Regions from separate parts of the Nocardiopsis sp. iso_186 genome, predicted to be linked through region 1. Evidence: riboswitches for the same ligand, from Rfam matches in the RefSeq annotation. Region 1 holds a riboswitch; each other region holds the start of a gene.

The links. Region 1 has a riboswitch for thiamine pyrophosphate ahead of AC0VYP_RS19475 (ECF transporter S component). Riboswitches for the same ligand answer to the same signal wherever they lie in the genome.
Region 2: it holds a riboswitch for thiamine pyrophosphate, as region 1 does, so the genes downstream of both, thiO (glycine oxidase ThiO) here and AC0VYP_RS19475 (ECF transporter S component) in region 1, are expected to answer to the same signal.
Region 3: it holds a riboswitch for thiamine pyrophosphate, as region 1 does, so the genes downstream of both, tenA (thiaminase II) here and AC0VYP_RS19475 (ECF transporter S component) in region 1, are expected to answer to the same signal.

The regions. Positions count from the first base shown of each region.
Region 1 covers NZ_CM149670.1:4,426,681-4,436,925, forward strand. The annotation lists gene AC0VYP_RS19455 (enoyl-CoA hydratase/isomerase family protein) at 1-110, opposite strand, end outside; gene AC0VYP_RS19460 (hypothetical protein) at 233-2,056, opposite strand; gene AC0VYP_RS19465 (energy-coupling factor transporter transmembrane component T family protein) at 2,280-3,083, opposite strand; gene AC0VYP_RS19470 (ABC transporter ATP-binding protein) at 3,080-4,573, opposite strand; gene AC0VYP_RS19475 (ECF transporter S component) at 4,635-5,234, opposite strand; TPP riboswitch at 5,344-5,452, opposite strand; gene glgP (alpha-glucan family phosphorylase) at 5,574-8,195, opposite strand; gene AC0VYP_RS19485 (alpha-1,4-glucan--maltose-1-phosphate maltosyltransferase) at 8,734-10,245, shown strand, end outside.
Region 2 covers NZ_CM149670.1:3,754,303-3,764,547, forward strand. The annotation lists gene AC0VYP_RS16475 (YbaK/EbsC family protein) at 1-455, shown strand, start outside; gene AC0VYP_RS16480 (GNAT family N-acetyltransferase) at 484-1,083, shown strand; gene metF (methylenetetrahydrofolate reductase [NAD(P)H]) at 1,010-1,969, opposite strand; gene AC0VYP_RS16490 (polyprenyl synthetase family protein) at 2,141-3,211, shown strand; gene AC0VYP_RS16495 (DUF418 domain-containing protein) at 3,410-4,642, shown strand; gene AC0VYP_RS16500 (SDR family oxidoreductase) at 4,698-5,582, shown strand; gene thiE (thiamine phosphate synthase) at 5,619-6,272, opposite strand; gene AC0VYP_RS16510 (Rv2175c family DNA-binding protein) at 6,321-6,680, opposite strand; TPP riboswitch at 6,805-6,916, shown strand; gene thiO (glycine oxidase ThiO) at 6,910-8,085, shown strand; gene thiS (sulfur carrier protein ThiS) at 8,186-8,386, shown strand; gene AC0VYP_RS16525 (thiazole synthase) at 8,389-9,165, shown strand; gene pknB (Stk1 family PASTA domain-containing Ser/Thr kinase) at 9,314-10,245, shown strand, end outside.
Region 3 covers NZ_CM149670.1:5,364,593-5,374,837, reverse strand. The annotation lists gene AC0VYP_RS23475 (NAD-dependent succinate-semialdehyde dehydrogenase) at 73-1,542, shown strand; gene AC0VYP_RS23470 (response regulator) at 2,937-3,599, shown strand; gene AC0VYP_RS23465 (pyridoxamine 5'-phosphate oxidase family protein) at 3,662-4,069, shown strand; TPP riboswitch at 4,246-4,372, shown strand; gene tenA (thiaminase II) at 4,364-5,068, shown strand; gene AC0VYP_RS23455 (hypothetical protein) at 5,180-5,983, opposite strand; gene AC0VYP_RS23450 (hypothetical protein) at 6,148-7,668, opposite strand; gene AC0VYP_RS23445 (hypothetical protein) at 7,993-8,763, opposite strand; gene AC0VYP_RS23440 (sensor histidine kinase) at 9,527-10,245, shown strand, end outside.

The DNA of each region.
Region 1 (10,245 bases):
ATCTCGACCTGTACCTGGGCGTTGAGCGCGTTCATCTTCGGTCGGTCCAACCGGATGACGGCAACGGCGGGGTTGTCGGGATCGGTCTCCACACGCACGAACTCGGCCACGGTCCACAACCTCTTCCATTCGGCTCGGAACTTCGGGGGCTCCTGCCTATCACCCCTTGCCCTTTTGATGCGCGCACCGCCCCCGCTCTGCGGTACGGACGCGCCGACGCCGAGCCGTGGGATCACTCGAAGACGGTCATCTTCTGTCCTTCGGCGTTCACCGCGGTGACGGTGACCGCCCCCGCCGGCTTCTCTCCGGCCGGCGGCCCCGTGACCGCGAGTTGCGGCCCCTCGCCGGTACCGGTGACCGCCCCCTCGACACGGATGGAGACGGCGTCCCTGGAGGCTCCCGCAAGGTAGTGCCACGCTCCGTCGTCGTCCTGCCACCAGGCGCCGGCGGCGACCTGTCGGCTGAGATTGCTGCAGTCCCAACCGTTCTCGTGCGTCGCGACCTCGACCTGACGTGTGCGTCCTTGAGAGGCGAGGAGGGTCACGACGGCACTCCCGGTGCCGTCCGCGAAACCGAAACGGGTGCATGTCCAACGACCGCTCCCTCCGCCTGGGAGGTCGGTGACGGCGAACTCCCACACGGTCGAGGTTCGTGCCGGCCGATCCAATGGCGGGAGTAAGCAGTCGAGTTCACCCCACAGCTTGAATCCCGTCGGGTCTCCGGTGAGTTCATGTGGGCCCAGACGGCGGATCTCGGCCGGCGGGGGCGGCATGTAGCCGATGTGGGAGGTACTGCTCCAGCCACCGTCCATGACCGTGTAGGGCTGGCCGTGAGCGACGTCAGGGGCCCGGAGCCGAAGAATCTGGCCGCGGGCGCAACCCGGCTCCCGCACAGTGGGAACGTGATCGGTGACGCCGTCATCGATCCGCAACGAGCTCCACTGGGGACCGTCTTCGGCGAGTGGCGCGGTTTCGGCCTGGACGACCCAGGGCGGCAGGAGGAAACGCACACCTTCGTCGGTGGCGAGGAGCCGCACTGCCGGCCAGTTGGCGACCCCGTTGCCCGGCTCGGGGAAGACCTCCACCGCGGCCCGGTCTGCGCCCTCCACGTAACGGGCCAGCCGAGGAGCGTCGTGCAGCAGGACGACGCGATGGCCGTCAACCTCCCCCGCGAAGAGCAGGAGCGGAGCAGCACTCGGGGCCAGGGCCTCCGCCCCCTCCCTGCCGCGCCCGGCCGAGCCCGGTTCCTCGATCCCGTACCAGGCCGCGAGCGCGCGCTGCACAAGCCGGTCGTCGTCGAGAAGGTCACCGCGGGCGTCCCAGGCGCTGAGGTCGAGTTCGAAACGCTCCCGCCATGTCTGGGCGGCCAGGACGCGCACCTGGGTGGAGTGGGCCGCGGCCGGAGCGGCTCCGGTCTCGTGCCGCAGGACGGTCCCTCCCCGAACCTGGGGGATCGCCACGATGGCGACCAGGATCAGGGCGACCCCGACCGTTGCCGCAGCCGCAGCAGGCCGTGCGGAGGACCGGCGGCCGTATACGCGGACGATGGTCGGGTCGAAGGGCGGACGCTCCAGGAGGCGGTCCTGCTCTGTTTCCGAGGCCGCCAACCGGCCGCCGACGCCGGCGGCCTCGGTGATGGCGGCGTCGGGGGCGACGGCTCCGGAGCGTTGCAAAACGTCGCGCACCTCGTCGGGCGGGATCTGCTCGATCCGGCTCAGCACATAAGCGGCGCGCCCCTGAGGCGTGAGTTCGTCGAGGGCTGCGAACAGGGCGATGTCGTCGCTGAACCCGGTCGCGGGAAACATCCGCAACCAGGCGGTGCCGCGCTGCCACCATCGTTTGGGACGCAGTGCACGGCGCAGTACCCGAACCCGGAACACGTCGTAGTCGCCGGGATCGAGGTCGCCGCGTCCTGCGAGCACCGCGGTGACGATTCGATGCGCCTGGTAGAGGCGTCCCTGATCCGGGCTGCGCCCCGGCAGGACCAGGTAGGCGATGCGGGCCAGGTCACGATAAGCACGCATCTGCCCCGGGGGGATGTTCCTACCTGTGGACACGATGGTTCTCCTGCTCGGCAGCGGCTCCGGTTGCGAGCGCGACGACCGTGCGTAGTCACTCGGATCCCATGCGTCGCGCCCCAGTAGAAGGAGCGTAGGGACGGAGGGCGACCAGCCGTCGGAGAACAGCGATATCCGCCCCATAAGAGACGAAGATCGACTAAGTGGCTTAAGTAGGTTTTCGTCGTGTACCGGCGGTCGCGGTCGGGGATCCCGGCACGCCCTAGGCGACACCGCCGAACAGGAAGGTGAGCGTGCCGAGCCGGGCCGAGACGGTGTAGGCGGCGGCGAGGAGCAGGAAAGCCCCGACGATGACGAGCGTGTCGGCCGCGCGCCAGTGGCTGGCCCGCGCGTGACTGCGCGGACCGGTGCCGAAGGCGCGCGCCTCCATCGCGGTGGACAGCAGTGTCCCGGTCCGGATGGCCCGCACCAGCAGCGCGAACGTTTTGCCGACGAAGACCCTCGTCGCAGCGAACGGGTTGCGGCCGGCATCGATCCCCCGGGCCCGGCGGGCCAGCGAGATGGTGTTCCACTGCCCTGCGAGGAGGGGAAGCAGCCGCAGGGCGGCCAGCACGCTCAGGGCCGGGCGTTCGGGCACTTTGAGCTTTTGGATCAGAGCGTCGGTCAACTTGGTCGGATCGCTGCTGATGGCGGCCAGGAGGCCGGGCAGCGCAATGGCCAGGAGGCGCAGCATCGACCCGAGCGCGCCCCACGCCCCATACTCCCCGTAGAGGTAGTTGACCAGGAAGTTCGAGCACCCCATCAGGACGAACGGAACGCCCAGGATCAAGGTCGTCCGGCGGTCGAGCCCGCTGAACGGAACCAGGAGCAGCGCGGCGGCCAGGACGATGCCGCCGGTGACGGGATCGATCGCGGGGATGAGACCGAAGGAGAGCACCAGCGCGGCGATCACCTTGGCTGCGGGGTTGAGGCCGAGCAGCCAGTAGCGGGCACCTCCCCCGTCGGGACGGGCGATGATCAGCAGCTCGCTGCGCGGGCCGGATTCCTCAGGCGATCGGATGGTCATCGACCGTCCCCCTGCTGGACAGGGCGAACCGTTCCCTCTGCCACCCGGAGCCGCGCGTCAACGCAGCGGTCCATAAACAGGTCGTCGTGGGTGGCGGCCAGGACGGCACGTCCCTGAGCACGCAGCTCGGCCAGGAGTTCCACCAACTCGGTCCAGGTGATGGTGTCCTGACCGAACGTGGGCTCGTCCAGGACGAGCAGATCGGGAGCGTGGGCGGGGCCTGAGCTCAGGGCGGTGGCCACCGAGAGCCGACGCTTCTCTCCTCCCGAGAGGGTGAAGGGATGCACGTCGGCCAGCTCTGTCAGGCGCAGACGGTCCAGGAGCTCATCCACCCAGGCGTCGGCCTCGTGTTCGGGGGTGCCTGCCTTGAGCGGGGCGAAGCGCAGTTCGTCACGGACCGTGGCCGTGACGAACTGGTCCTCCGCATGCTGGAACACCGTCCCGACATGGCGGGCGAGACGCCGGGCGGGCCATCGGGCGAGCGGACGGGCGTCAACCTCGGCGAGCACTCCGCGCGGCGCGATCGTGCCGTCGTACGGGGCGGCCAGCCCGGCGAGCATCATGAGCAGGGTGGACTTACCGGCTCCGTTGGGCCCGGTGAGGGCGGTGGTGGTACCGGCGAGCAGGTCTGCGTCCACTCCCTCCAGGACGGTCCTCGGAGCGGCTCCTCTGATCCCCAGTTCACGGGGGGTGCGAGCGTGCACGCCCACGGCCTCCAAGAGGACGGGGCCTCCCGGAGCGGGCGGGAGGGCGGGGCTCGGCTCGTAACCGGGTACCCAGACGCCTTTCCGGGCAAGAGCAGCGCCGTGTCGGGCGAATATCTCACTCGGGACCCCGTCCGCCAGGACACCCCCTCCTGCCTCCACGACGACGACCCGGTCAACCAGGTCCATGACCTGGGCGACACGGTGCTCGACGATGACCATGGTGGCCTGGGTCGCGCTGAGCAACTCCGCTATCAGGGATCTGACGAGTTCGGCTCCCGCGGGGTCGAGGTTGGCGGTGGGCTCGTCCAGCAGAAGCAGCCGCGGCCGCATCGCCAGAGCCCCTGCGATGACCAGCCGCTGCTTCTCCCCTCCGGAGAGGGAAGCGGTGGAGCGGTGGCGCCCGTAGGGGAAGCCGACCTCGGCGAGACCTGCGTCAACCCGATCCCAGATCTCGGCGGGGTCAACGGCGAGGTTCTCCAGCCCGAAGGCCACGTCGTCGCCTGCCTGGGCCATGACGAGCTGGGTCTCGGGGTCCTGGCTGACCAGTCCGACTCCGCGGCGACGCTGCTGGGCGCTGTGGCCGTCCAGCAGCAGGACGCCTTCCGCCTCCCCGTTGATGGCACTGTCCGGCCCGGTGAGACCGGCCAGGGAGTGCAGGAGCGTGGACTTTCCGGCGCCGGAGGCGCCCAGCAGCAGGACGCGCTCCCCCGGCTGGATCTCCAGGGTGACACCGCGCAGCGAGTAGTCCTCGCGGCCTGCGTGTTTCCACCCCCAGTCGCGCATGCGGACGTGCGTGCCGGGTCCGTTCTTCCCAGCAGGGCCGGCGTCGGGTCGAGTCACCGGATCAGCCCTTGGCCGAGGGGAAAGGGGCCAGGGCACCGGCCTTGGCGAGGGAGGTGGTGAGCAGCCGGGAGCCGACCCCGGCGATGACCGCGGAGCTGGCGATCACGATCGCGGCATAGGAGAGCTGGTAGGACAACGGCCAGGTCACGTTGCTGACGATGTTGTCGCGCACGGCCGGGTAGAGCGCCGAGGCCACGGCTGCCAGGACGGCCACGCCCATTCCCCAGCGCCGGTATCCGAAGGCCAGGAAGACCAGTTCGGCTCCCAGTCCCTGCAACGCGCCCGAGACCACGACCTCCCAGCCCCATTGGACCCCCAGGATCGCCGAGACCGACGCCGCTGCGATGGAGGTGAGGACTGCGGCGCCGCGTTTACGGATGATCAGTCCGGACAGGACCCCCGTGACCAGCCACATTCCGTAGATCACCGCCCATGCGGGGGGAAAGATCGGAGCGGTGAGTGTGGCGGCCACCGAGTAGAGAAGGTTCCAGATCCAGAAGACGAAGCCGAGTGCGACTCCGATGACTGAGGCGACCACGATATCGACGGTGCGCCAGGTCGTGCTGGGTGCGGTGGACTTCTCCACGGGTTCGGTGCTCATTGCAGGACGTCCCTTCGTCAATGACGAGAGGGCTTACGGCCAAGAGTGGCCGCCGCGGACATGACGCGCACCGCCCCAATGACGGGACGGCACGCGGAACACGCCATCGGCGACGGTTCCCACGACTTCCTTCGCTGGCATTACCCAGATCAGGTGTGTAAGGGTCTGCGGCTCGCTGGCCGCACTCTCAGCGCCGAAGCGCTCCCCTGTCGGTATTCCCCCCATTATGGCCGTATGGCATCGCCTCCGGTCAAGGAGGGGGCCCGCCGACGGGGTGGCCGCCTGCGCCCGACCGCGCAGCGGGCCGGCGAGACGTCTCGCCGGCCCGCCTCGCCGCGCTCAGCGCAGCACGAGCGCGCCGATCCCCTGAGCAGGCTCGGGGACGACCACCAGGCCCATCTCGGCGGGGGTGGCCAGCAACGGATGCTTGGGCAGCACCCTGACCGTGTACCCGGAGACCCCCGAGCGCTCCAGCGGCACCGAGCCGGCGTAGCGGACCAGCGGCCCCTCCCCCTCCTGGCCGGGAACCACCGACAGTTCGGCGAAGGACGGGTCCACCAGCTCGTCGAAGGAGTTGACCCGCCCCAGTGCCACCTCGACGCACAGGTCGCCGGGGTCGGCCTCACCCAGGACGAGGGTGGCCCTCACCATCAGCTCTCCCCCGACCTGGGGAGGCTCGTCCATTCCGGTGACCTCGACGTGCTCGATGCGCACGCCCGGCCAGGCCCGCGCGACCCGCTGCTTCCAGGCCGCGAGGGCGTGCACGCCGCGCAGGTCGTCGGCTGCGAGCTGCCGCGAGGAGCGGGCCGCGGGCTGGTAGAGCCGTTCGACGTAATCGCGCACCATCCTGGTGGCCAGGACCTTGGGCCCCAACGAGACCAGAGTGTGCTTGACCATCTCCAGCCAGCGCTTCGGCAGGCCGTCGTCATCGTGGTCGTAGAACAGCGGTGCGACCTGCTCCTGGAAGAGCTGGTAGAGCGCGGCCGCCTCGATGTCGTCGCGCCGGTCCGGCTCCTCCACCCCGTCCGCCGTGGGAATGGCCCAGCCGTTGGAACCGTCGAACCACTCGTCCCACCATCCGTCGCGGATGGAGAGGTTGAGGCCACCGTTGAGCGCGACCTTCATCCCCGAGGTGCCGCACGCCTCCAACGGGCGCAGCGGGTTGTTCAACCACACGTCGCTCCCCTGGGTCAGGGCAGCCCCCAAGGCCATGTCGTAGTCAGGGAGGAAGACGATGCGGTGGCGGACCGCGGGGTCGTCGGCGAAGCGGACGATCTCCTGGATGAGCCGCTTGCCGCCTTCGTCCGCCGGGTGGGCCTTGCCCGCGATGACGATCTGGATGGGGCGCTGAGGGTCCAGGAGCAGGGCCTTGAGCCGGTTCTTGTCCCGCAGCATCAGGGTGAGGCGCTTGTAGGAGGGCACTCGACGGGCGAAACCGATCGTGAGCACGTCGGGGTCGAGGACGTCGTCGATCCAGCCGAGCTCGGCGTCGCTGGCGCCGCGCTGGTGCCAGGAGGCCCGCAACCGACGCCGAACGTCGTGTACGAGCCGTTCGCGGAGCGCACGACGCATATCGCAGAGCTCGCGCTCCCCCACCTCGACAACCTTCTCCCACCCTTCGGCGGTGTCGAAGTCGGCCGAGTCGGGGACCAGCCGCCTGGCCATCTCGAATGCCTCGTCGGCCACCCAGGTGGGGGCGTGCACGCCGTTGGTGATCGAGGTGATCGGCACCTCTGAGCGGTCGAAGCCGGGCCACAGGCCCTGGAACATCCCGCGGCTGACCGCGCCGTGCAGTTTGCTCACGCCGTTGACCCTCTGGGCCAGGCGCATGCCCATGACGGCCATGTTGAACAGGTGGGGGTCACCGCCCTCGTAGCTCTCCGCGCCCAGCGCCATGACCCGCTCGACGGGCAGGCCCTCCAGCGCGACGTCGCCGCTGAAGTGGCGCTCCACCAGATCGCGGGGGAACCGGTCGATCCCGGCCGGCACGGGCGTATGCGTGGTGAACACCGTGCCGGAGCGGGTGGCCTCCAGTGCCTGTTCGAAGGTGAGTCCGCTGGTCGCGATGTACTCGCGCACCCGTTCCAGACCGAGGAATCCGGCGTGGCCCTCGTTCATGTGGAAGACCTCGGGCTCGGGGTGGCCCGTGCTGGCGCAGTAGGCACGGACGGCCCTGACCCCACCGACGCCCAGGAGCAGTTCCTGGCGCAGCCGTTGCTCGTTGCCGCCGCCGTAGAGACGGTCGGTGACGCCCCGCAGTTCGGGGTCGTTGGTTTCCTGACAGGCGTCCAGGAGCAGCAGCGGCACCCGGCCGACGCGCACGACCCAGACGTGTGCCACGAGGGAACGCGCGTCCGGCAGGTCGATGACGATCCGGATCGGGACGCCGTCGTCGGTCAATTGGGTCATCGGCAGACCGCGGGGATCGATTTCGGGGTACTGCTCCAACTGCCACCCTTCCGGCGACAGGGACTGGGAGAAGTAGCCGTGCCGATAGAGCAGCCCGACGCCGATGATGGGGACACCGAGGTCGCTGGCGCTCTTGAGATGGTCGCCGGCCAGGATGCCCAAGCCGCCGGAGTACTGGGGCAGCGCCGCGTCGATGCCGAACTCGGCGGAGAAGTAGGCGATCGCCGAGGGGGGTTCGGCACCGGGATCGCTGGGCAGCCGCTGGTACCAGAGCTCTGCTCCGAGGTAGCGGTCCAGGTCGGCTGCGGCCTCGTTGAGGCGGGTCTTGAAGTCTGCGTCGGCTGCGAGCTCGGCGAGTCGTTCGGAGCCGACTTCGCCGAGGAGCCGGACGGGATCGCGGTCGACTGCCTGCCACATGTCGGGGTCGACGGCGGCGAACACGGCGCGGGTCGGGGCATGCCACGCCCAGCGCAGGTTGGCCGCGAGCCGGCCCAGGGGAGCCAGCTCGTCAGGTAGGACGGTACGGACGGTGAACCTACGAATGGCCTTCACGGAGCGTGAGGCTAGTCAATGTGCTCGCTCTATGCGAGTACTCCACGCCATCTCGCCCTACATGTCATGAAATAGGGTTTTTCGGCCCAACTTTCCAGTGTACGAGATCTGCCGGAAATAAGAGCGCCACTTTTGCCGCCGAAACACACTCACAAGAAGCAATGGTTTATCAAGGCTTTAATGCAATTAGGTTTCATGCGGCCCTCAAAGGGCAACGCGGAGCTTAAGCCAACGTGCCCCTTGTGGCCACTGTGAAGCAAGTCCGTTTTGTCCATGTACGTCTTCCCTGGTCACGGACCGGAGGGCTTCCCATACACCTTTTGTCATCTGTGACTACTCTCACAAAAATAGGAACCCTCAGACTGTCGGAGAGCGGCGAATCGGGCCTGACGATAGACATTGGAACGACCGACCGTTCTAGCGCGAAAACCCCAACACGCCGGGCTTTTCGGGCACTTACTGCTGCCCGAATCCGATTCGGCCCTATCCAGTCCCACCAGACCGCCCCCGCAGCAACCTCTACCTCTACGGTGCACTTGTGATCGGACGATTTCCCATTCTCGACGTCTCACCCGTGGTCGAACCCGGAACGGCAAAAGCCGTCGTCGGTGAGACCTTCCCGGTGAGCGCGACCGTGTTTCGCGAGGGGCACGACGCGCTCAGCTCGGGGGTGGTCCTCTACGACCCCGCGGGACGCAGGCAGCCACTTGTACCGCTCCATGAACTCACCCCCGGTACCGACCGCTTCGGAGCAGAGGTCACCGTCACTTCCGAGGGCCGCTGGTCCTTCTCCATCGAGGCGTGGAGCGACCCTTACGCGACCTGGCTCCACAACGCCGAAATCAAGGTGCCGATCGGTCAGGACGTCGAACTCGTCCTTGAAGAGGGCGCCCGTCTACTGGACCGCGTAGCCCGACGCGTACCCCGCCGGCCCGCGATCGCCGAGATCGCCGCGCGCATGCGCGACGACTCTCATTCGACGGCCGAACGGCTGGCGCTGGCCTCCTCCGCAACGGTGCGCGAGGAACTGGCCGCACGTCCGCTCCGCGAACTGGTCACCAGGTCCAGGCGATTCCCGGTGACCGTCAGCCGCAAACGGGCGCTGTTCGGCTCCTGGTACGAGTTCTTCCCCCGCTCCGAAGGCGCGGTGTCCGGCGGGACGGACGGCGAACAGCGGTCGGGCACTTTCGCCTCGGCGGCCCAGCGCCTGCCCGCTATCGCGGCGATGGGCTTCGACATCGTCTACCTGCCCCCGATCCACCCCGTCGGGTACTCCTACCGAAAGGGCCACAACAACTCGGTCACCGCCCAGTTGGACGACCCCGGCTCGGTGTGGGCGATCGGCTCGCACGAGGGCGGACACGACGCCGTTCACCCCGACCTCGGCACCATCGAGGATTTCGACGCGTTCGTGGCCAAGGCGGGCGAGCACGGCCTGGAGATCGCACTGGACCTCGCGCTCCAGGCATCCCCCGACCACCCATGGGTCAAGGAGCACCCCGAGTGGTTCACCGTACGCGCCGACGGATCGATCGCCTACGCCGAGAACCCCCCGAAGAAGTACCAGGACATCTACCCGATCAACTTCGACCGGGACCCCGAAGGGATCTTCGTCGAGGTGCGCCGGATCGTGCGCTACTGGATGGCGCACGGCGTGCGCGTCTTCCGAGTGGACAACCCGCACACCAAGCCGGTGGCCTTCTGGGAGCGGCTGCTGGCCGACATCGCCTCGACCGATCCGGACGTGCTGTTCCTCGCCGAGGCGTTCACCCGCCCGGCCATGATGCACACCCTGGCGAAAGCTGGGTTCCACCAGTCCTACACGTACTACACCTGGCGCAACACCAAGGAGGAACTCGAGGACTACCTCAACGAGCTCAGCGGCGACGCCGCCGCCTACATGCGTCCCAACTTCTTCCCCAACACGCCCGACATCCTGCATGCCTTCCTCCAGCACGGAGGGCGGCCTGCATTCGAGCTCAGGGCGATCCTGGCCGCGACCCTCTCACCGACCTGGGGAATCTACTCCGGCTACGAGCTGTGCGAGAAC
Region 2 (10,245 bases), 670 kb from region 1:
CGGACAAGGGCGCCCCCGGCCAGGTGCGGGAACTTCCCGAATCCGCCCGAACAGCGGCGGCCGCCGCAGCGCAATTGGACTGCGAGGTCGGCGCGATCGCCAACAGCCTGGTCTTCTCCGCACTGGACGCGGACGGCGAGCCCTCCCCCGTACTCGTACTGACCAGCGGCGCGCACCGGGTGGACACCGCCAAGGTCTCCGCCCTGATCGGCGGGCACCGGGTGGAACGTGCGACTCCGGATTTCGTACGCACCCATACCGGACAGCCGATCGGCGGGGTCGCACCCCTGGGCCACCCGGCACCGGTACGCACCCTCGTGGACGAATGGCTGGCCAAGTACGACGTGGTGTGGGCCGCGGCCGGACACCCGCACACGGTCTTTCCCACCTCGTTCGACGAACTGGTCCGTCTCACCGGCGGGGACCCCGCCGACATCGGCCAAGATCAGGGCTGATCACGAGGCCAGCCCCTAGGGTGTCGATGTGGAAACCGAAATCGAGATGTGGGAGCTGGCCGGGCCGGCGTTCGTCAACGCGGTCCCCGCGTTGATGGAGATCTACTATGCGGCCATGTCTCCGCCGCCCGACCAGTTGTCCGGGCGCCAGGCGATCATGCGCCAGCATGCCGACTATCCCCGCTTCCATTCGGTCACCGCGGTGACCGGCCGGGGAGAGGCGGTCGGCTTCGCCTACGGCTTCCACGGTGCGCCAGGACAGTGGTGGCACGACGTGGTCAGCGCCGAACTCGGCGGCTCCGACCCCGCTGGCGCCCGCCATTGGCTCGGGGACTCCTTTGAGGTCGCGGAGGTCCACGTCCTGCCGGCCTGGCAGGGCCGCGGCGTGGGCCGGGCCGTACTGCACCGGCTCACCTCCGGGCGCCGAGAGCGCACCGCGGTGTTGTCCACGCACACCGGACCCACCCCCGCCAGAGGGCTGTACTCCTCGTTCGGATTCACCGACGTGCTGGCGGAGTTCTACTTCCCGGGCAGTCCGGGACGCGCTTTCGCGATCATGGCTGCGCCGCTGCCGCTACCACTGCCGGGCGGCGGACCGGGACGAGTCGCTGGTAGATCTCGCGAGTAGCCGTGGACTGGTTGAAGGTGATGAAGTGGATCCCGGGGGCTCCCTCGTCCAACAACCGCTCGCACAAGCGCGTGGCGTGCTCGACGCCCAGCGCGCGCACGGCTTCGGGGTCGTCTGCCACCCGGGCGAACTCCTCGGCCAACCGCGTCGGGAACGGCGCGCCGGAGAGCTGCTCGGAGCGCGCGATGGTGGCGTACTTCGTGACGGGCATGATCTCGGGGATGATCGGCACGTCGCATCCCTTGGCCGCCACCCGGTCGCGCAACCGCAGGTACTCGTCGGCCTCGAAGAACATCTGGGTGATGGCGTAATCGGCGCCGGCCCTGCACTTTCGGACGAAGAAGTCCACGTCGGTGTCGATGTCGGTGGAACGCGGGTGCTTGTGCGGGAAGGCCGCGACGCCCACACAGAAGTCGCCGCTCTCCTTGATGAGGCGCACCAGCTCCTCGGCATAGGTGAGCCCCTCCGGATGGGTGGTCCACTCCCCCAGCGGGTCACCGGGCGGGTCACCGCGCAGCGCCAGCATGTTGGACACCCCCACTCCGGCAAAGCGGCCGATGAGATGACGCAGTTCACGCACCGAGTGGTTGACCGCGGTCATGTGCGCCACCGGAAGCAGAGTGGTGTCGGTGGCCATGCGCTCGGTGATGTTGACGGTGCGGTCACGGGTGCCGCCGCCTGCCCCGTAGGTCACCGACACGAAGTCCGGCCCCAATGCCTCCAACTCACGGATGACCCGCCAGAGTTTGCGCTCGGCCTGGGGCGTTCTCGGGGGGAAGAACTCGAAGGAGAAAGTGGGTTGACCTGCGGCGATCAGCTCGCGGATGTGTCGCGGGCGGGGATTGAGCGCGTGCGAGGCGACCGAACGCGTGGGTGATCCGAGCATGGCCTCCACTGTAGTCCACCTTCGCGGTGGGGTTTAAGTCCCCATAAGGCTTTGGCGACCTTGCCGGCCCTTCGTCTCGTTCCGGGCCGTCGGCACCGGCTCGCCCCGCCCCGGACGGTCAGGACGGCCGGCCGGAACGGGGTGATCGAGCGCACCCGATAGCCTGCCGGTATGAGCTTCTCCCACCTCTCCCCACTCTCGTTCGTGCGCCCGGCGGTGGACGCCGAACTCGAAGCGTTCGTCGAGCGCCGCCGCGCTCTCGTCCTGGGGATCGGTGCGGAACTCCGACCGGTTCTGGACGCCCTGGATGCCATGATCACCGGCGGCAAACGGCTGCGCCCGGCGTTTTGCTACTGGGGTTGGCGCGGGGCCGGCGGCGGGGAGGAGCGCGGGATCCACCAGGCCGCGGCATCCCTGGAACTGCTCCAGGCATGCGCGCTGATCCACGACGACGTCATCGACAACAGCGACACCCGCCGCGGCGCACCGGCGGCGCACCGGCGGCTGACCGAGTTGCACGCGACCTCCGGCTGGGACGGGGACTCCGCCTCCTTCGGCCAGGGCGCAGCGGTATTGCTGGGCGACCTGTGCCTGGCCTGGTGCGAGGACATGTACCAGTCCAGCGCGCTGCCGGCGGCGGCCCTGTCCGCCGGACGCGAGCCGTTCAACCTCATGCGCACCGAAGTGATGGCCGGCCAGTACCTGGACCTGTTGAACCAGGCGAAGGGCTCCGAAACCGTCGAGGACGCACTGCGGGTCATGCGGCACAAGACGGCCAAGTACACCATTGAGCGGCCGATGCACCTGGGCGCGGCCCTCGCCGGACGCGGGCCGGAGCTCGCACCGGTCTACACCGCCTACGCCCTGCCCCTGGGGATCGCCTTCCAACTCCGCGACGACATCCTGGGGGTGTTCGGCGCACCGGAGGAGACCGGCAAACCCACCGGGGACGACCTGCGCGAGGGCAAGCGCACGGTCCTGGTGGCCGAGACCCTGCGCCTGACCTCCCGGACCGACGCCGCAGAGTTTCGCCGTCTCCTGGGCGACCCGAAACTGGGGACCGACGCAGTGGACTGGATGCGCTCGGTGATCACCACCAGTGGTGCCCTCGACGCATGTGAGGAGCGGATCGTCGGCTATGTCGCCGAGGCCAACCGCGCCCTGGAGCACGAGGCCCTGTTCGCGGACGCGCGTCCGGCCCTGGCCGATCTGATCCTCGCCGCGACCGAGCGCAAGCACTGAGGCGATCGGAACTGCCGGGCCGCTCCCGGGAGCGGCCCGACCTCGGCCACGAGATGGCGGCAGCCCACAGCCGACCACACCATCTGCTCCTTTTGTCCGATACCGAATGGAACAATGAACACGCCCGGTCCGGGTACCGCCCCGCCCGGCCGGCGAAACGAGCCATCCCGGTAGAACGCCCCTGAGGAGTTCCCCCCGATGACCACGGAAACACCCTCGTCGTCGCTTCGGACACCGGCGGGAAGGGGCGAACGCGCACTCGCCCCCGATCTTGCCCGTGGCCTGATGCTGCTGTTGATCGCACTGGCGAACACCGCCTGGTACCTGTGGGCCTCGGACTCCGCGGCGACCTCGATCCACCCCACCGACGGATCGCCCGCGGACATGATCGTGCAGGGCGTTTTGATCACGGCCGTGGACATGCGGGTCTACCCGATGTTCGCCTTCCTGTTCGGTTACGGCATGGTGCAGCTCTCCACCCGCCGACGCGCCGCGACCAGCGAGCGTGCCGCTTTGGGACTGCTGCGGCGGCGCAACCTCTGGTTGCTGCTCTTCGGCCTGGTGCACGCCGCCCTGTTGTGGATGGGCGACATCCTCGGGGCCTACGGCCTGGTCGGACTACTCATGGGCCGGCTGTTCCTGCGCCGCACCGACCGCACCCTGCTGGTGTGGTCCGGCGTGCTGACGGGCCTGCTGGGGGTGCTGGTGGGGTCCTCGGTGGTGGGCGCGGTGTTCGCCGCGCGCGGCGACTGGGACCCGGGCGCAAGCATGAACTTCCTGTCCATGGCCAGCGCGATGCTGGGCGAGCCCGACTACCTTGCCTCGGTCGTCCAACGGCTGATGTTCTGGCCCGTTCTCGTGCTGTTCCAGGGGGTGCTGTCGCTGGTCGTGCCCATCGCCCTGCTCCTGGGTTTCTGGGCTGCGCGCCGGCGTGTCCTGGAGGAGCCGGGTCGCCATCCGGGGTTGCTGCGGGCCACGGCCGTGCTGGGCATCGGGGTCGGTTGGGCGGGCGGGCTCCCGCACGCGCTGCACCACGTCGGTGTCGTCGAGGTCTCCGCCGCCTCCGCTTCGGTGTTCCAGACCAGCCAACTCGTCACCGGACTGTTCTGCGGGATCGGTTACGTCGCGTTCTTCGGGCTCCTGGCCCACCGGCTCAGCGAGCGTGCGGCCACCAGTGCACCGGTCGTGGCGCTCACAGCGGTCGGCAAGCGCTCCCTGTCGTGCTATCTGGCCCAGTCGGTGCTGTGCGCCCCATTGCTAGCCGGTTGGGGTCTGGCCCTGGGCGGGCAACTGCACAGCGCCTCGATGGCTGCCTTCGCCATCGCTGTCTGGCTGATCACGGTCGCGCTGGCCTATCTCCAGGAGCTCCGTGGTCAACGCGGACCGGCCGAGACACTGCTGCGACGGCTCACCTACCGACGCGCCGCGTAATTCCCCGGCGCGCCGGTGGTGCGCGTAACGGGTCATTCACCGAAGATAGGGAGCCATGGGTGAGGACCAGGAAGCAACGCACACCATTGGCACTACCGGCGCGACGGGAGCGCTGGGCGGCAGAGTAGCCGCCCGGTTGGCGCGACGCGGGGTCGCGCAGCGGCTGATCGTGCGCGACATCAACCGCGCGCCGGAGCTGACCGGTTCCAGCGCGGCGATGGCGGTCTACGAGGACCGGGTCGCGTTCACACGCGCGGCCAAGGGGACCGACGTGCTGTTCCTCGTCTCGGCTCCCGAGGCCACCGACAGGGTCCGGCTGCACATCAACGCCGTGGACGCGGCGCTGGACGCCGGGGTCCGCCATGTCGTCTATCTGTCGTTCCTGGGGGCCGGGCCCGCTTCGACCTTCACCTTCGCCAGGGATCACTTCTACACCGAGGCGCACATCCGCTCGACGGGCGTGCGGCACACCTTCCTGCGGCCGAGCCTGTACCTGGACCTGCTGCCGCGCTGGGCGGGTGAGGACGGCGTGGTCCGCGGACCCGCCGGACAGGGACGGGTCGCGTGGGTGTCGCGGGACGACATCGCCGACGTGGCCGCCACCGTCCTGGCCGATCCACAGACGCACGAGGACCGGACCTACGACGTCACCGGCCCGGAGGCAGTGACGCTGTCGCAGACAGTGGACCGGCTCTCCGGGGTGACCGGGAAGCGGATCGGATACATACCCGAGACCTGGGAGGAGGCCCTGGCCTCGCGTGGCGGTCTGGGTGCACCGGACTGGGCCGTGGAGGGATGGGTCAGTTCCTACGCGGCGATCGCCGAGGGCGAACTGGACCGGGTGAGCGAGACGGTACTGGACCTGACCGGTCACCCCGCCCAGTCGATCGAGGGCTACCTGCGCAAGCATCCCAGCGCGCTCTCGCACGTGTACAAATGAGCACCGTGGCCACCGGGACCCGGTAACCGGGTGTCGTCAGCGGCAGGCCCGGTCGAGCCCCCGCTTGAACTGGGCGGCCGCTGCCCTCGGGTCGGCGGCATCGGTGATCGCGCGCACCACGACGACCCTGCGGGCGCCGGTGGCCAGGACCTCGGGCAGGTTGTCGAGGTCGATACCGCCGATGGCGAACCAGGGCCGACTTGGAGAACTGTCGGCGACCGCGCGGATGACCGGGAGCCCGGCCGCTGCCCGACCCGGCTTGGTGGGAGTGGCCCAGGCCGGCCCCACACAGAAGTAGTCCACCCCGTCTTGTGCGTCGGCTGCCGCGGCCAGTGCGACGCTGCTGCTGGACCGACCGATGAGGGGCCCGTCGCCGATGATCTCGCGGGCGTCGGGAACCGGGAGGTCGTCCTGGCCCAGGTGCAGGATGTCGGCGTGGACGGCGCGGGCGATGTCGGCGCGGTCGTTGACCGAAAGCAGGGCGCCGTGGCGGTCGCAGGCGTCGCGCATGATCTCCAGCGCCGCCAGTTCCTGGCGCGCCTCCAGGCTCTTGTCGCGCAGTTGGACCGCGTTGACTCCCCCGGCCAGTGCCTCGTCGAGGAACGCGGCGAGGTCGCCGCGTTCGCGTCGGGCATCGGTGCACAGGTAGAGACGGGCCGCATCCAGGCGTTCTCGCAAACTCGCAGTCACGCGTTTCACCCTAGCCCCGACCCGGTGCCCTGCCGCGGGCCGGGCGGACTACAGCAGCAGTGCCTGTGCGCGGCGTCGGACCTCGGTGCCGCGGTTGGCCTGGAGCGCCTCGATGGGAGATCCGGGAAGGCTCTCGTCTGAGGTGAAGATCCAGCGCAACGCCTCTTCGTCGCTGAACCCGCAGTCCGAGAGAACCGTGATGGTGCCCTGCAGGCCCTTGAGGGTGTCGCCGTCAACGATGAAGGCGGCCGGGATCGAGGGCACCCCGCTGCGGGTGGCTCCCAGGAGCCGGTACTCCCTGATCAGCTGCTTGATGCGGTTGGGGCTGACGTTGAGCGCCTTGGCCGCTTCTTTGATGGTGAGCCACTCGCCGACGAGGGCGTCGGTGTCGCGATCGATCTGTATCACCCTCCCAATCTCCCACACAACGACCACGGTCGCGGGCCCTGTCCCCGGTTATCGCTTTGGGCGTAGTGGGCCGGGCCCCTTCGGCGGGGAACCGGGCAAGCACCTAGAATCGTGGTGAACGTACACAGATCCCCGCGGGAGCCGGGTGTGATCCGGCTGAGAGGGAGGCTGCAAGCCTCCGACCGCACGAACCTGATCCGGGTCATGCCGGCGAAGGGAGTGGAGCGTCATGGACCATGAGTCGTCCCCTCGACGGACCTCCCTCACGGCCCCGGACGTGGTTGTCGCGGGAGCCGGACTCATCGGGCTGGTCACCGCGTGGCGGGCCGCCCGGCTGGGCCTGAGGGTCGGCGTCGTCTCGCCCGAGGAACCCGGAACCGCGTCGGGTGTGGCCGCGGGGATGCTCGCCCCGGCCACCGAGGCGACGTTCGGGGAAGAACCGCTGATGCGCTTCGGGATCACGTCCCGCGACCGCTACCCGAGTTTCCTCAACGAACTGGCCGAGGACACCGACGTCTCCCCCGGGTACCGGACCAAGGGCACGCTCCAGGTCGCCTTCGATACCGACGACATGGCCGTCCTCACCGAGTTGCGCGACCTCCGGGATCGGCTGGGGCTGCGGACCGAACGCTTGACCTCGCGTGAGTGCCGCCGGCTGGAACCGGCGCTGGCGCCCTCGGTCCGCGGCGGGATCCTCGCTCCCGACGACCACTCCGTGGATCCGCGCAGACTGACCGCGGCGCTGCGCTCCGCCTGCCTGCGACACGGTGTCGCCTTCATCCCCGAACGGGTCGCCGAGGTGGTCCTGGCCGACGGCACGGTCCGAGGAGTGCGCCTGACCGACGGCACGACCGTGCCGGCCGGCCAGGTCGTCCTCGCGGCAGGCACCTGGACTTCGCAGATCGGAGGGCTTCCCACGGGGACCGTCCCGGTACTGCGGCCGGTCAAGGGCCAACTGTTGCGCCTGCGCACCCCCACCGGAGAGGATCCCATCGTCGGCCGAACCGTTCGGGGCCTGGTCAGGGGCTCCCCCGTCTACCTGGTTCCGCGCGACGACGGGGAAGTGATCGTGGGCGCGACCCAGGAGGAGATGGGACATGACACCCGTCTCACGGTGGGCGGGGTCTGGGAGGTCCTGCGTGATGCCCGGGAGCTGGTGCCGGGGGTCGCCGAGCTGGAGATCGCCGAGACCTGCGTGGGCCTTCGGCCCGGTTCTCCCGACAACGAGCCCCTGCTGGGCCCGACCGGAGTTGCGGGCCTGCACCTGGCGGTCGGTCATTTCCGGCACGGCGTACTGTTCACCCCGGCCACCGGGGACGTCATGGCTCAGGCCCTGACCACCGGCAGCCTGCCGGAGTACGCCCGCCGTTTCGACGCCGCCCGGCACTTCGGCGCCACGGCCTGACCGGCAAGAGGCCGCCTGTCCTGTCATCGCAGCAGTAGTTCGGGGATCGGGCGCCGTGCGCACGGCGCCCGATCCCCGCGGAAAGGTTCGAGTGAGAACAGTGGACGTGATCATCAACGGTGAACGACGCCACGTGGACACGGGCGCCACCGTGGCCGACGTGGTGCGCGGGTTGACCGACGCGCACAGCGGTGTAGCAGCTGCGGTGAACGACGAGGTCGTCCCCAAGACCCACTGGAACGACACCGAGGTGTCGGCCGGGGACCGGGTCAACGTGCTGACCGCGGTTCAAGGGGGCTGACGATGACTGACACCACTTCAGAGCGCGACCCCCTGGTGATTGCGGGACGGGCGTTCGGCTCACGGTTGATCATGGGAACCGGCGGAGCGCCCTCCCTCCAGGTCCTGGGCGAGGCACTGCGCGCCTCGGGAACCGAGTTGACCACCGTTGCGATGCGCCGGGTGGACCCGGGTGCCCAGGGATCGGTCTGGGACGTGCTGCGCGAGAACGGCATCCTGCCGCTGCCCAACACCGCCGGCTGTTTCACCGCGACCGATGCCCTGCGTACGGCCAGGCTGGGCAGGGAGGCACTGGAGACGGACTGGGTGAAGCTGGAGGTGGTCGCCGACGAACGCACGCTCCTGCCCGACCCGGTGGAACTGCTGGAGGCCGCCGAGCAGCTGGTGGACGACGGTTTTGTCGTCCTTCCCTACACCAACGACGATCCGATCCTGGCGAGGCGGCTGGAGCAGGTGGGCTGTGCGGCGGTGATGCCGTTGGGCGCCCCGATCGGTTCGGGGCTGGGCATCCGCAACCCGCACAACATCGAACTGATCGTCGAGGAGGCCGGCGTGCCCGTCATCCTGGACGCCGGGATCGGAACGGCCAGCGAGGCCGCGTTGGCCATGGAACTGGGCTGCGACGCCGTCCTGTTGGCGACGGCGGTGACCCGCGCCCAGGAACCGGTCCGCATGGCGCGGGCCATGCGTGACGCGGTGACCGCGGGCCGCCAGGCAAGGCGGGCGGGACGGATCCCGGTGCGCCGCTACGCACAGGCGTCCTCACCCGCCGTGCAATGACGCGGTGCCACACGCCGGGCGACACACCGCCCGGCGTGGTGCGAAGACGCGTCCGCACCTGCGACGGAAGCACTCATTACCCGTTTTCCACGGACAAGAAACAGTCTCAGCCGCACTCCGTGCCGCATTCGCCCGTAAACTGCCCTTCGTGGACATGACGACTGCGGACGCGCTTGTTGGAACGACCCTTGATGGCCGCTACCTCATCCAGTCACGGGTCGCCGGGGGCGGAATGGCCACGGTCTACGCCGCGCACGATGAGCGACTGGACCGTCACGTCGCGCTAAAGGTGATGCATCCGACCCTGGCGCGCGATCCCCAATTCGTGCAGCGCTTCATCAACGAGGCGCACTCCGTCGCCAAGCTCTCGCACCCCAACGTCGTCCAGGTCTACGACCAGGGCACCGACCAGGGGCACGTTTACCTGGCGATGGAGTACGTTCCCGGACGTACGCTGCGCGAGCTGCTCAAGGCACGCGGTCGCCTGAGCCCCCGTGAGGCACTTCAGGTAATGGTCCCGGTACTCGCCGCGCTGGGCGCGGCCCACCAAGTAGGCATGGTGCACCGGGACATCAAGCCCGAGAACGTCCTCCTGACCGAGGACGGCAGGGTCAAGGTCGTGGACTTCGGTCTGGCCAGGGTCGTGGAGGCGACCCAACAGGGGCTGACCAAGACCGGGGCTCTGATGGGTACCGCCGCCTACCTCTCACCCGAGCAGATCTCGCACAACACCGCCGACTCCCGTACCGATGTCTACGCATGCGGGATCATGCTGTACGAGCTGCTGACCGGCGCGCAGCCGCACACCGGCGAGAACCCCATTTCGGTTGCCTACCAGCACGTGAACGAGGACGTCCCCCGACCGTCGCGAGTGGTGGAGGGCATCTCGCCGAGCGTTGACGCCTTGGTGGTTCGCGCCACCGAGCGCGATCCCCGCTATCGGCTCACCGACGCCGGCCAGTTCCTGGCGGCCGTGTTCGAGGTGGAACGCTCCCTGGGACAGACCGGCGCGAACGTGACCTTCGCCCCCGTCATGGCCGGCGCCGTCAACGAGGTCGCCTCCGGCCCCGCCGAGCCCGA
Region 3 (10,245 bases), 940 kb from region 1:
AGTCGTCTCCTTACGGGGTTGACCCGGCCAGAGGCGGGTCGCAGCCGTCGAAGTGGGAGTGAGGAACCGGATATGACCATGACAGAGCGTGCCGCCCGACTCATCGACAGCGCCGCCAAGCAGTTGTTCGTCGGGGGGGAGTGGCGGGGCGCGGCCTCGGGGGAGGTCTTCGCGGTCGAGGACCCCTCGACCGGAAAACCGTTGTGCGAGGTCGCCGACGCCTCCTCCGACGATGCCCGTGCCGCCCTCGACGCGGCGGTCGCGACCCAGCCCGTCTGGGGCAAGTATCCGCCCAGGGAACGCGGCGAGATCCTGCGGTCCGCCTACGAGCTGATGCTGAAACGCCAGGACGACCTCGCCCTTCTCATGACACTGGAGATGGGCAAGTCGCTCAACGAGGCCAAGGGCGAGATCGCCTACGCCGCCGAGTTCTTCCGCTGGTTCGCGGAGGAGGCCGTGCGGATCGAGGGCAGCTACTCCCTCTCACCCGACGGAAAGGCCCGCTTCCTGGTGATGCGCCAACCGGTCGGGCCCACCATGCTCATCACCCCGTGGAACTTCCCCATGGCCATGGGGACCCGCAAGATCGGCCCCGCGATCGCCGCCGGGTGCACCATGATCCTCAAGCCCGCCCAGCAGACACCGCTGTCCGCGCTGGCACTCGCCGGCATCCTCGCCGAGGCCGGTCTTCCCGAGGGCGTGCTCAGCGTCCTGCCGACCACCAGCGCCGGTGCGCTGACCGAACCGCTGCTACGCGGCGGCCAGATCCGCAAACTCTCCTTCACCGGCTCCACCGGAGTCGGGCGTTCGCTCCTGGAGCAGAGCGCCCAACAGGTCCTGCGGACCTCCATGGAACTGGGCGGCAACGCGCCCTTCGTCGTCTTCGACGACGCTGACCTCGATGCCGCGGTGGACGGTGCGATGCAGGCCAAGATGCGCAACATCGGCGAGGCGTGCACGTCCGCGAACCGCTTCTACGTCCAGTCCGGGGTGGCAGCGGAGTTCGCGCGCCGGCTCACCGAACGGATGGCGGCCCTCACCGTGGGCCCGGGAGTCGAGGAGGGGGTGGACGTCGGTCCGCTCATCGACGACAAGGCGCGGCAGAAGGTCCAGAGCCTGGTGGACGACGCCGTCAGTCGTGGGGCGCGGGTGCTTCTGGGCGGCAGCGCTGGGGAAGGGGCCGGGTACTTCTACCAGCCCACGGTCCTCACCGACGTCCCCAAGGACAGCGAGCTCTCCACCACCGAGATCTTCGGTCCGGTGGCCCCCGTTATTTCCTTCGAGACCGAGGCCGAGGTGATCGAGGCCGCCAACGACACCGAGTTCGGGTTGGTCGCCTACCTCTACACCCGGGATCTCGCCCGCGCCTTCCGGGTCAGTGAGGCGTTGGAGAGCGGGATGATCGGCCTCAACCAGGGGATCGTGTCCAACCCGGCAGCCCCCTTCGGCGGGGTCAAGCAGTCGGGGCTGGGACGTGAGGGCGGACGAGTGGGAATCGACGAATACCTGGAGACCAAGTACGTGGGGGTCGGCGGTATCTGAGCCGAGGACACGAAGGTTGGTCTTCCTGGGGAAACGCGAACGGTCCCGCCCGGCTTTCGCCCGGCGGGACCGTTCACTGACAGGACGGCACGGCGGTCGCCTCACGGCGGATTGCACAACGCGGCTCCGAAGACCGTCCGGGCGACCACCGGAGTGGACGCCGGACGCGGTATTCCGCGAAGGCTGTTAATTGGAGCCCGGGGGACACTTTCTACCGCGCCGACCCGTACCCTGCACAACGGGTACATGATCCCCGGAATTCCCCGGGCTCAATCTTTTTTGGCCCCCTTGCCGGCAGTGGGCGCTGTCCTGCGCGGACCGTCGGGAAAGAGGCACGGCGGGCGTTGCGCCCGAGATCCTCCACCCGGCCCAGGGCGACGGCCGCCGCTCGATCCGCAGCCGGGGCCGGCCCTGGTACTCGGGCGTGCTGTAGCGGCCCGGCGTGCCCCGGGTGATGATCGACGACGCCAACGCGACGTCGTGCTAGCGGGGGCACCGTCAGCGAGCGGGTGTTGAACGGTGCCGCCGCGCGGATCCAGTACCGGCGTCTGCCGAAAGCCGCTCCAGCCGCGGAGCGGGACGCGGGAGGAGAAACACGAATGCGCGTGGACCGGGTCCCGGTCGCCCCGGGTATGCCAAGAGCCTCGGGGGGAGGGCGCGGCTGCCTCACCGGTGGCGGTCTGCCCGGAGTGCTCCGGTTACCGGGTCGCTGACCACCCGATCGTTCTCCTCGGTGTCGGTGTCGGTGTCGATGTCGGTGGTGAGCGGGGATGGATCAGGAGCCCCTGCTGGACCGGGACGCGCTCCACGGCGAGGGGCTCGGTCCGCGGACCGGGGCGGCGGAGCCGTGGAGGGCGTCGCAATCCGAATCGTTACTCAAGGTGGGGGATTTTCCACGGAGTGTGCCACGAGCGAGCTGGGTCGGGTGCCCCCTGCTCGGTTCGGGCGGCGCGGTACGTTGCCGTCGCGGAATTTTTCGCGGATCTGGATCATCCTTCGAAAAGGGTATTCGGATTTCATTGGTATCCGGTGTGAGGTTCGGTGGCCGGGGGCGGGGATTCTTCGATTGATGGCCCTCTGGCCTGCGGTTTTGTGTCGCTGTGCGTATATCTCCTGATTGCTTCGCATCGTTTTGTGAAGTGGGTTCGCGTACTCCTGGACGATCTGGGGAGTCGAGGGTCTGTGTGCTTCTCGTCGTCTCTTTCGATCGGTGGGTGAAAATTGTTCATTTTCTTGTGGGAAAAGCGGTTTCCCGGAGTGGCCGGCCTGCTGGGCGGATGTCTGTTTCAGGACCTTCGTCCCCGGCCAATTGAGTCATTCGGCGTGGTCCCCGCCGGAGCGGAGCGTTACGGTCGAGAGGGGAGACTTCGGCAGCGAAACGGTGGAGGCTAGCGATGTCCAGGGCGGCCACGCCTGATCCGATCAAGGTGTTCTTGGTCAACGACCACGAAGTCGTGCGACGGGGGGTCGCCGCACTGCTGGAGGGCGAAGGCGACATGCGCGTCGTCGGAGAGGCCGGCACCGCCGAACAGGCGATGAGTCGGGTTCCGGCGGTTCGTCCCCACGTCGCCGTACTCGATGTCCGGCTCCCCGACGGTTCGGGGGTCGGAGTCTGCCGCGACATCCGATCAGGCCACCCCGAGATCGCCTGCCTGATGCTCACCTCGTTCGCCGACGACGAGGCATTGTTCGACGCGGTGATGGCCGGCGCGGCCGGATACGTCCTCAAACAGATCCACGGAGCCGACCTGGTCGGCGCGGTCCGCACCGTCGCCTCCGGAGGCTCGCTGCTGGATCCCAAGAGCACGGGAAGAATGCTCGACCGGCTCCGCGGCCGCGGAGGGAAGACCGACCCGCTGGCGGTGCTCACCCCGCAGGAACGCCAGATCCTCGACCTCATCGGTGAGGGGTTGACCAACCGCCAGATCGGCGATCGCCTCTACTTGGCGGAGAAGACGGTCAAGAACTACGTGTCGAGCCTGCTCGCCAAGCTCGACCTCAAGCGCAGGACGCAGGCGGCGGTCCTCGTCGCCCAGTTGCGCGGCAAGGGGAACTGATCCTCGCCAGTGGGCGGCCGGACCGCCCGAGCAGTGGATCGAGCGGGGAGGGGCAGGACGGGATGCGGACCGACACCGCGGGCCTTGAGATCCTCAGGCGAGCCGAGTGCCTGCGCCTGCTCGCCGCGGCACCGATCGGGCGCATCGTCTTCACCGATCGGGCGCTGCCCGCGATCCAACCAGTGAACTTCACCTTGCACGGAGCCGACATCATCGTGCGCACCGCACCGGACACGAAGCTGGCCCAGGCGACTCGCGACTCCGTGGTCGCCTTCGAGGTTGACGACTACGACGTCTACGAGCGCACCGGGTGGTCCGTCACGGTCGTGGGCATCGGCCGCGCGGTGACCGACCTCGCCGAACTCGCCGAGCTTCGGACCCTCCCGCTGCGGGCATGGGCCCCCGGGGACCGCGCGCACTACATCCGCATCGAGACCGACATCGTCACCGGCCGGCGCATACCCGGGTGACCCGGTCGCGCCCCGGCGGCCGGGGCCGTGATCGTCCCCGTTGCCGACGGATACAGGGACCGTCGCAGGAACCACCCAAGGGCCTCGCCTCTTCGGCGCGAGCCGGTACCGGCCGCGCACCGGCGTTCGCCGACGCCGCCATGCCCGACGGCGCAGCGCTCCAGTACTGTGATGGCCGTAACCACGCGGGGTGTCCCGAGACCGTCCGTTCCCGCGGACGCAGGACTGAGACGGGCCGATCGGCCCGAACCCGTCGAACCTGATCTCGTTGACACGAGCGGAGGGACGTTGGGCATGATTCCTGTTGCCCCTGATGAAACCGGTTTCACAGCCGAGCTGGGCCGTCGGCACGCCGACCTTTTCGAGGCCTTCTACCAGCATCCGTTCTTGCGGGGGATGCGTGCGGGCACACTCGCCAAGGAGCAGGTGCTGCACTACGTCGGCCAGGACCACCAGTACCTGACCGCCTACATCCGCTGCTACGGCCTGGGGTTGGCGCTCTCGCCCGACCGCGAGTGGATGCGCTACTTCCACGACAGCGTGGCCTTCGTGCTCAGCGAGGAGGACCACGCCCACCAGGCGCTGTGCGACTTCGCGGGAACCAGCTACGCCGACGCGCAGGTGGACGTGCTCGCCCCCAGCGCGCAGGCCTACGTCAACCACATGATGGAAGCGGGGCGCGACAGTCTCGCCGTTCTTCTGGCGGCGCTGTTGCCCTGCCCGTGGACCTACCTGTGGTCGGCGCAGCGCTTCCTCGCCGAGGGGACCCTTGGAGAGGACCACCCCTTCCACGGCTGGTGGGCCTTCTACGCCGACCCCTCGATGGGCAGCACCCTGACCCGGCTCCGGGGTCTGCTCGACGAACTGGCGGCTCAGGCGGGAGTTGCGGAGCTGGAGCGGATCGAGAAGGCGTTCGTGGCCAGTGTCCATCACGAGGTCCGCTTCTGGCAGATGGCGTGGTCCCTGGAGGACTGGACCCCCGTAGGCTCCGACAGCTGAGCCCTGCACGGTCGCCAGTGATCCGACCGTGCCACATCTGGGGAACAACCCTGGGGGTGGCTCGCTCCCGGTAGGAAACAGGCCGGGAGCGAGCCACCCCTGCTATGTCGCCTACAGCAGCGGCAGCCCGCTGTTGATGTCCACGCCCTCGGTCAGTCCGCCGAGTAGGTCACCCGGCGCCACGGAGTCCGTCCGCGCCTCGGGCAGACCGATCGTGCCGGCGGCGGAGGCCAGCCCGGTGACCTGGCCGACAGCGGAATCGATGCCGGCCTGCTGCACCTGGACCTGGTCCCGCAGCTCCTTGGTGGTCGCCGGTGCGACCGTGCCGGGCAGTGCGGTCACGTCGCTCAGCTCCGGGAGCCCGGCGGGCAACCCCACCGGCGCGGCCTGCGCGCTGCGCGCGGGCGCGGGCAGGGTGACGGGCTGCTCCGGCAGCACCACGGTCTGGTCGGGCAGCGCAAGCGAGCCCGGCAGACCGGCCAGGGCGGCACCGCCGGGAAGCGCGGACGCAGTGGGCAGCGCGGCCAGGTCAACCAGGTCAACCGGGGAGCTCTGGTGCACCTTCGTCGTGGGAAGCCCGTTGGCCCCCAGCGGGGTGGCCACCCCGGGGTCGCCGATGATGAGCAGGCGGGGGAGGGTGGCCAGGCCGGTGTTGAGGTCGCCCAACTGGCTGCCCAGGTCGGTGGCCTCGGCGGGCGACAGCTCCGGTGCGGCCTGGGAGGTGCGGGGCAGGCCGCCGAGGGACGCGGTGATCGGGCCGGTGATCTTCTCGGCGACGGTGCCGGTCTGGGCCACGGCGTTGAGGTCGGTGGCGGAGCCGTTGACGATCGCGGCGGAGGCGATCCCGCCGCTCAGCGCGACGAAGCCGGCAGTCAGCAGGAGGGTCTTGGCGGACGTACGGGCGAAGGTGAACATCGTGGTCTTCCTCGTGTCGGGTGTTCGCTGGCTGGCGCGTCGGTCATGGCCCTGGTGCGAAACCGACCCACGCGCGGGGAACGGCCGTGCCGGGCGGCGTGGCCGAAGGGGGTGGGGCCCGGAAACGGGCGGGTGCTTCCGGGCCCGGTGAAAGGCGGTCCGTACTACAGGAGGGGCAGCCCGGGCAGTTCGTCGGTGATCGAGCGGTCGGAGGTGGTCACGCCGGTGTCCACGGGCAGCTCGGGGAGCCGCTCGACCGCCGACAGGCGGGGCAGGCCGGGAAGTTCGACCGGGACGGACACGGGGGACGCCTGCTGCTGGCGGGGCAGACTGGCCAGCAGGTCGTTGGTCAGTTTGGTCTCGGTGAGCACGTCGCTGGCGGCCTTGCCGACGACGTGGGCCGGAGTGGCGAGGTTGGTGCCGGTGACCAGCCCGCTCGGGGCCTGCTCCTGGTTGGTGCCGGGAATCCCGTTCTCGAAGTGCGGGAGGCCGGCCGGAACGCCGGCGGGTGTTGCGGGGCCGCTCTGGAACTGGCGGGGGGCAAGCCCGACGACCGCGTCGGCCAGCTGTTCCTCGATGGCGGGTTCGGCGTTGAGCACGCCCATGTCCACGCCCTCCAGCGGTGACAGCGCCGTGCCCTGCTGGCTTTCGCGGGTGCCGCCGGGCAGTGCGGGAAGCTCGATCCCGGTCAGTTTGGTCACGAGCTGCTGCTCGATGGAGTCGCGCCCGCTCAGGACGCCGACGCTGCCGCCCTCGATCGGAACGGCAACAGTGTCGGGACGGCCCGCCGGGCCGGCCTGTGCGGTGCGCGCAGTGCCGGGCAGGCTCGCTCCGTCGAGCATGCGGGTCAGGTCACCGGTGGACAGGCCGGCGACAAGGGCCTCTGCCGGTGCGATCAGCTCACCGACGGACGGGGTCGCGATCAGGGTGTCGGGCTGCTGCTGGGGCAGGTCGGCCAGGTCGGTGCGGTGGTGCTGGGGCTCGCGGGCGCCGCCGGTCAGCGAGTCCAGGTCCAGCTTGGGCACCAGACCGGTCACGCCGCCCAGCGCCGGGCCCCCGAGCTGCGTCTTTTCGGTGAGGTCGGTGCCCAGGCCGGCGGTCGCGCTGTCCGCGACCGACTTCACCGTCAGTTGGCCGGCCCCCTCGTTCAACTGGTCCGCGCCGGCGCTCAGCTGGCTCGCACCGTCGCCCAACCCGTCCAGCAGCGTGTCCGCTCCGTCGCGGACCTGCTTCGTCCCCAGGTCGGAGGTCGCCCGGTGCGACTGCGGCGAGCGGGTGTCCAGTGCGCTCAACGGGGTTTCGGCCAAAAGTTCCCGCACACCGGTGGCCTCGTCCACCTCGTCGGAGACCTGCTCGGGGATTCCGGCCACGGTCGGAACGTGCGGGGCGACGGTACCGGCGGGAGCGCCTGCCAGGGTCTCCACGACGCCTCCGGTGGGCGTGAGCCCCAGGCCGGTCGGGCCGCTCTGGGGCAGGCGGCCCTGCCCGCCCAGGGCGCCCGTGGGCAGGGCCTTGGTCAGACCGGTCGCACCGAGCGCGTCCGCGCTCCCGCCGAGAGGGGCACCGAGGTTTCCGGTGGGCAGCATACTGTCCGCGACTGCGATTCCGGTTCCCAGGCCGACGAATCCCGCCACCCCGGCGGTGAGCAGAATGGCTTTGGCGGATTTGCGGGCGAACGTGAACATAGAGGTCCTTCGGTGTTGTCAGTGGGGGCGGGCCTGTCCGGCCGCGCCGCGGTACTCATGTGTGATTAGGGGCCGGCCGCCTCGCGTGTCCGAGGACGGTGCGGGCTGGCGTGCCGGGAGTCAGCTGTGAGGTCTGGCGGACCACTGGCTGACCTGAATCCCGTGGGACGGGGTTACGGGACTCAGGTCAACCCCCAGCGGAAGAGGCGCTGGGAGGGGGAGCCGCCGGCCGAAGGCCGGTACGGGCAGGGGCTGTCGCACGTGCCATGACGTCTGCGAGTGCCTGCTGTCGCCGGGAAGAGATCCGGCGGTCGGTCCGGTCGGCTAGTCGGGGGAGGAGAAGTGCTCGTCCGCGGGCTGCTGCGGGACGAGTTCCAGCGCGTGCCTGGTCGCCGACGCCAGCGCATCGCCCTTGGGGGCGACGGGCTGGTGGGCCAGGTATCCGGCGAACCCGCCGGGGAAAGCGCCGCTCTGTGCCTGGGGGGACCCTGCTGAGACGGACTGGTGCGCTGACGCGACCGGTTCGTCGGGCAGGACCGGCGCCGGAGCCGGTGCGTGCGTCAGAGCGCCCGCGGTGAACGCGGTCGGTCCGCTCCGGGCTGCGGGCTGGTGAGGTGACACGGAAGGAGAGGGAGAGGGGGAGGCATTGAGGACCGGGGCCTCCGCGGATTCGCGGGGGGTGGGCTCTGCCTCGGTCTCGGTCCCGTTCTCAACCGCAGGCTCCGCCGGCAGCGTTCGGGGCGGTACGGCCCTGGCGGGCCCGGCCGGCTGGGTGATGCCGACGATCGCACCGACGGGCGTGGTCAACTGGTGAAGCCCCTGGAGGTCGGGAAGGACGATTTCGGGGTGTTGTTCGCCGACCACAGTGGCGGGGACCGTCTCGGTGACTGCCGAACGGGCTCCGCTCACGATGTTTTCCGCCGTGTGAGCGACCGAGAGGAGTTCCGTTCCGGCCGTGCTGTGTTCCGCGGCTGTCGTGGTGACCGCCTCGGTGGCGCGGTCCAGGGTCGCCAATGCGTCGGCTCCGGCCGGCGCGGAGCCGACCAGCCACGCCGTGGCCATGAACCCGCCGATGACCATCAGGCGGCGTGCCATTGGGGACCTCAGGGCACGGGCGACACCGAAGGAGCGCGTCGTGCGCTCTTTTCGGCTGTTCCGTGCCACAGCGTGGTCCCCTCGACGGCGGCAAGCCTGATTGTCGCTCAGAGTGGCGATCGGCTACGAAAAGTGACCGTAGCATGATCGGTTGTGACCGCAACCCGAATTCCGGGAAATCTTCGGGCCCCAACCCATCAGGTATGTCCGTGGGGCGACCACCTGGCCCGGGAGGCCCCCGTGGAGGCCGGGACGGCCAGAAGGCGCCGGTCATCGGTCGGTGCGACGGCTCGGGACCAAAGGCCCGGGCGAAACCAGGGCTTTGGACCGCTGTTAGGCCGTGCGTCACACGGTTTACTCGTTCAGGTAGCGGGGCCGGGGCGTGCGGTCCTCACCCCGCCTGCCACCCCTTCGGGGCGGTGCGCATGAAGCGAGGTCGAATCCGAGGCCGCCGTCGCGGCCTTCTCGCTCATGATGACCCCGAGGTCAGGAGCCCGGACCGGTACGCGGACCCGTCCGGGCTCCACTCCTCCCGCCGTGGTGTGCAGGAGAGCGGCAATCCATTCGGTCGCTCCGGAACACCTCCCCAATGTCACGGTCCTCGGCCACGATCGCCCCGAAACCGTCTATCTGAAAGGGATTCAGGGTCCGAACGGTGGCCCGGTTTGCTCTCATTGCGGTGAATCAGGGGATAGCGTGGTCTCGGAGGTATGGACACGTGCCCGAGCCCCCGGTGCGCCCAGAGCGCCCATTGCTGCCCCAAATGCGGTTGGACGAGTTGCTCACCGAGGTCCAGGCCCGCCTGGCCGACGCACTCTCCACCAGAGACCGGCTCCACTCGCTACTGGAAGCCGTCGTCTCCATCGGCGGTGACCTCGATTTGGCCACCGTGCTGCGAAGACTCACCAAGGCCGCCGCACACCTGGTCAACGCCCGTTACGCCGGTCTGGGGGTGGTGGACCACAACGGCAACGTCAGCGAGTTCATCCCCGTCGGCTTCACCGAAGAGCAGTTCCGGCGCATGCCGCACTACCCGCGCGGCAAGGGCCTGCTCGCCTACCCCACCCGCGAACGCCGTTCTCTGCGGTTGAGCCGGATGCAGGATCATCCGAGCTTTCACGGGTTTCCCGAAGGCCACCCCCCGATGACCACCTTCCTCGGTGTACCCATCCAGGTGCGCGACGAGGTGTTCGGCAACCTCTATCTCACCGAGAAGTACGACGGCGGCGAGTTCGACGAGGACGACGAGGCGATCGTCAGCGCGTTGGCCACTGCCGCGGGGGTTGCCATCGCCAACGCCCGACTCTACGAGGAGAGCCGCCAACGGGAGCGCTGGCGTTCGGCCTCCACCGAGATCACCACGCGGTTGCTGTCGGGGGTGGCGGCCGAGGAGGTACTGGCCTACCTGGCCGAGCAGGCCCGCGAGATGGTCAACGCCGACATCGCCGCTGTGATGCTGCCCGACTCCCAGGACGGTTACCT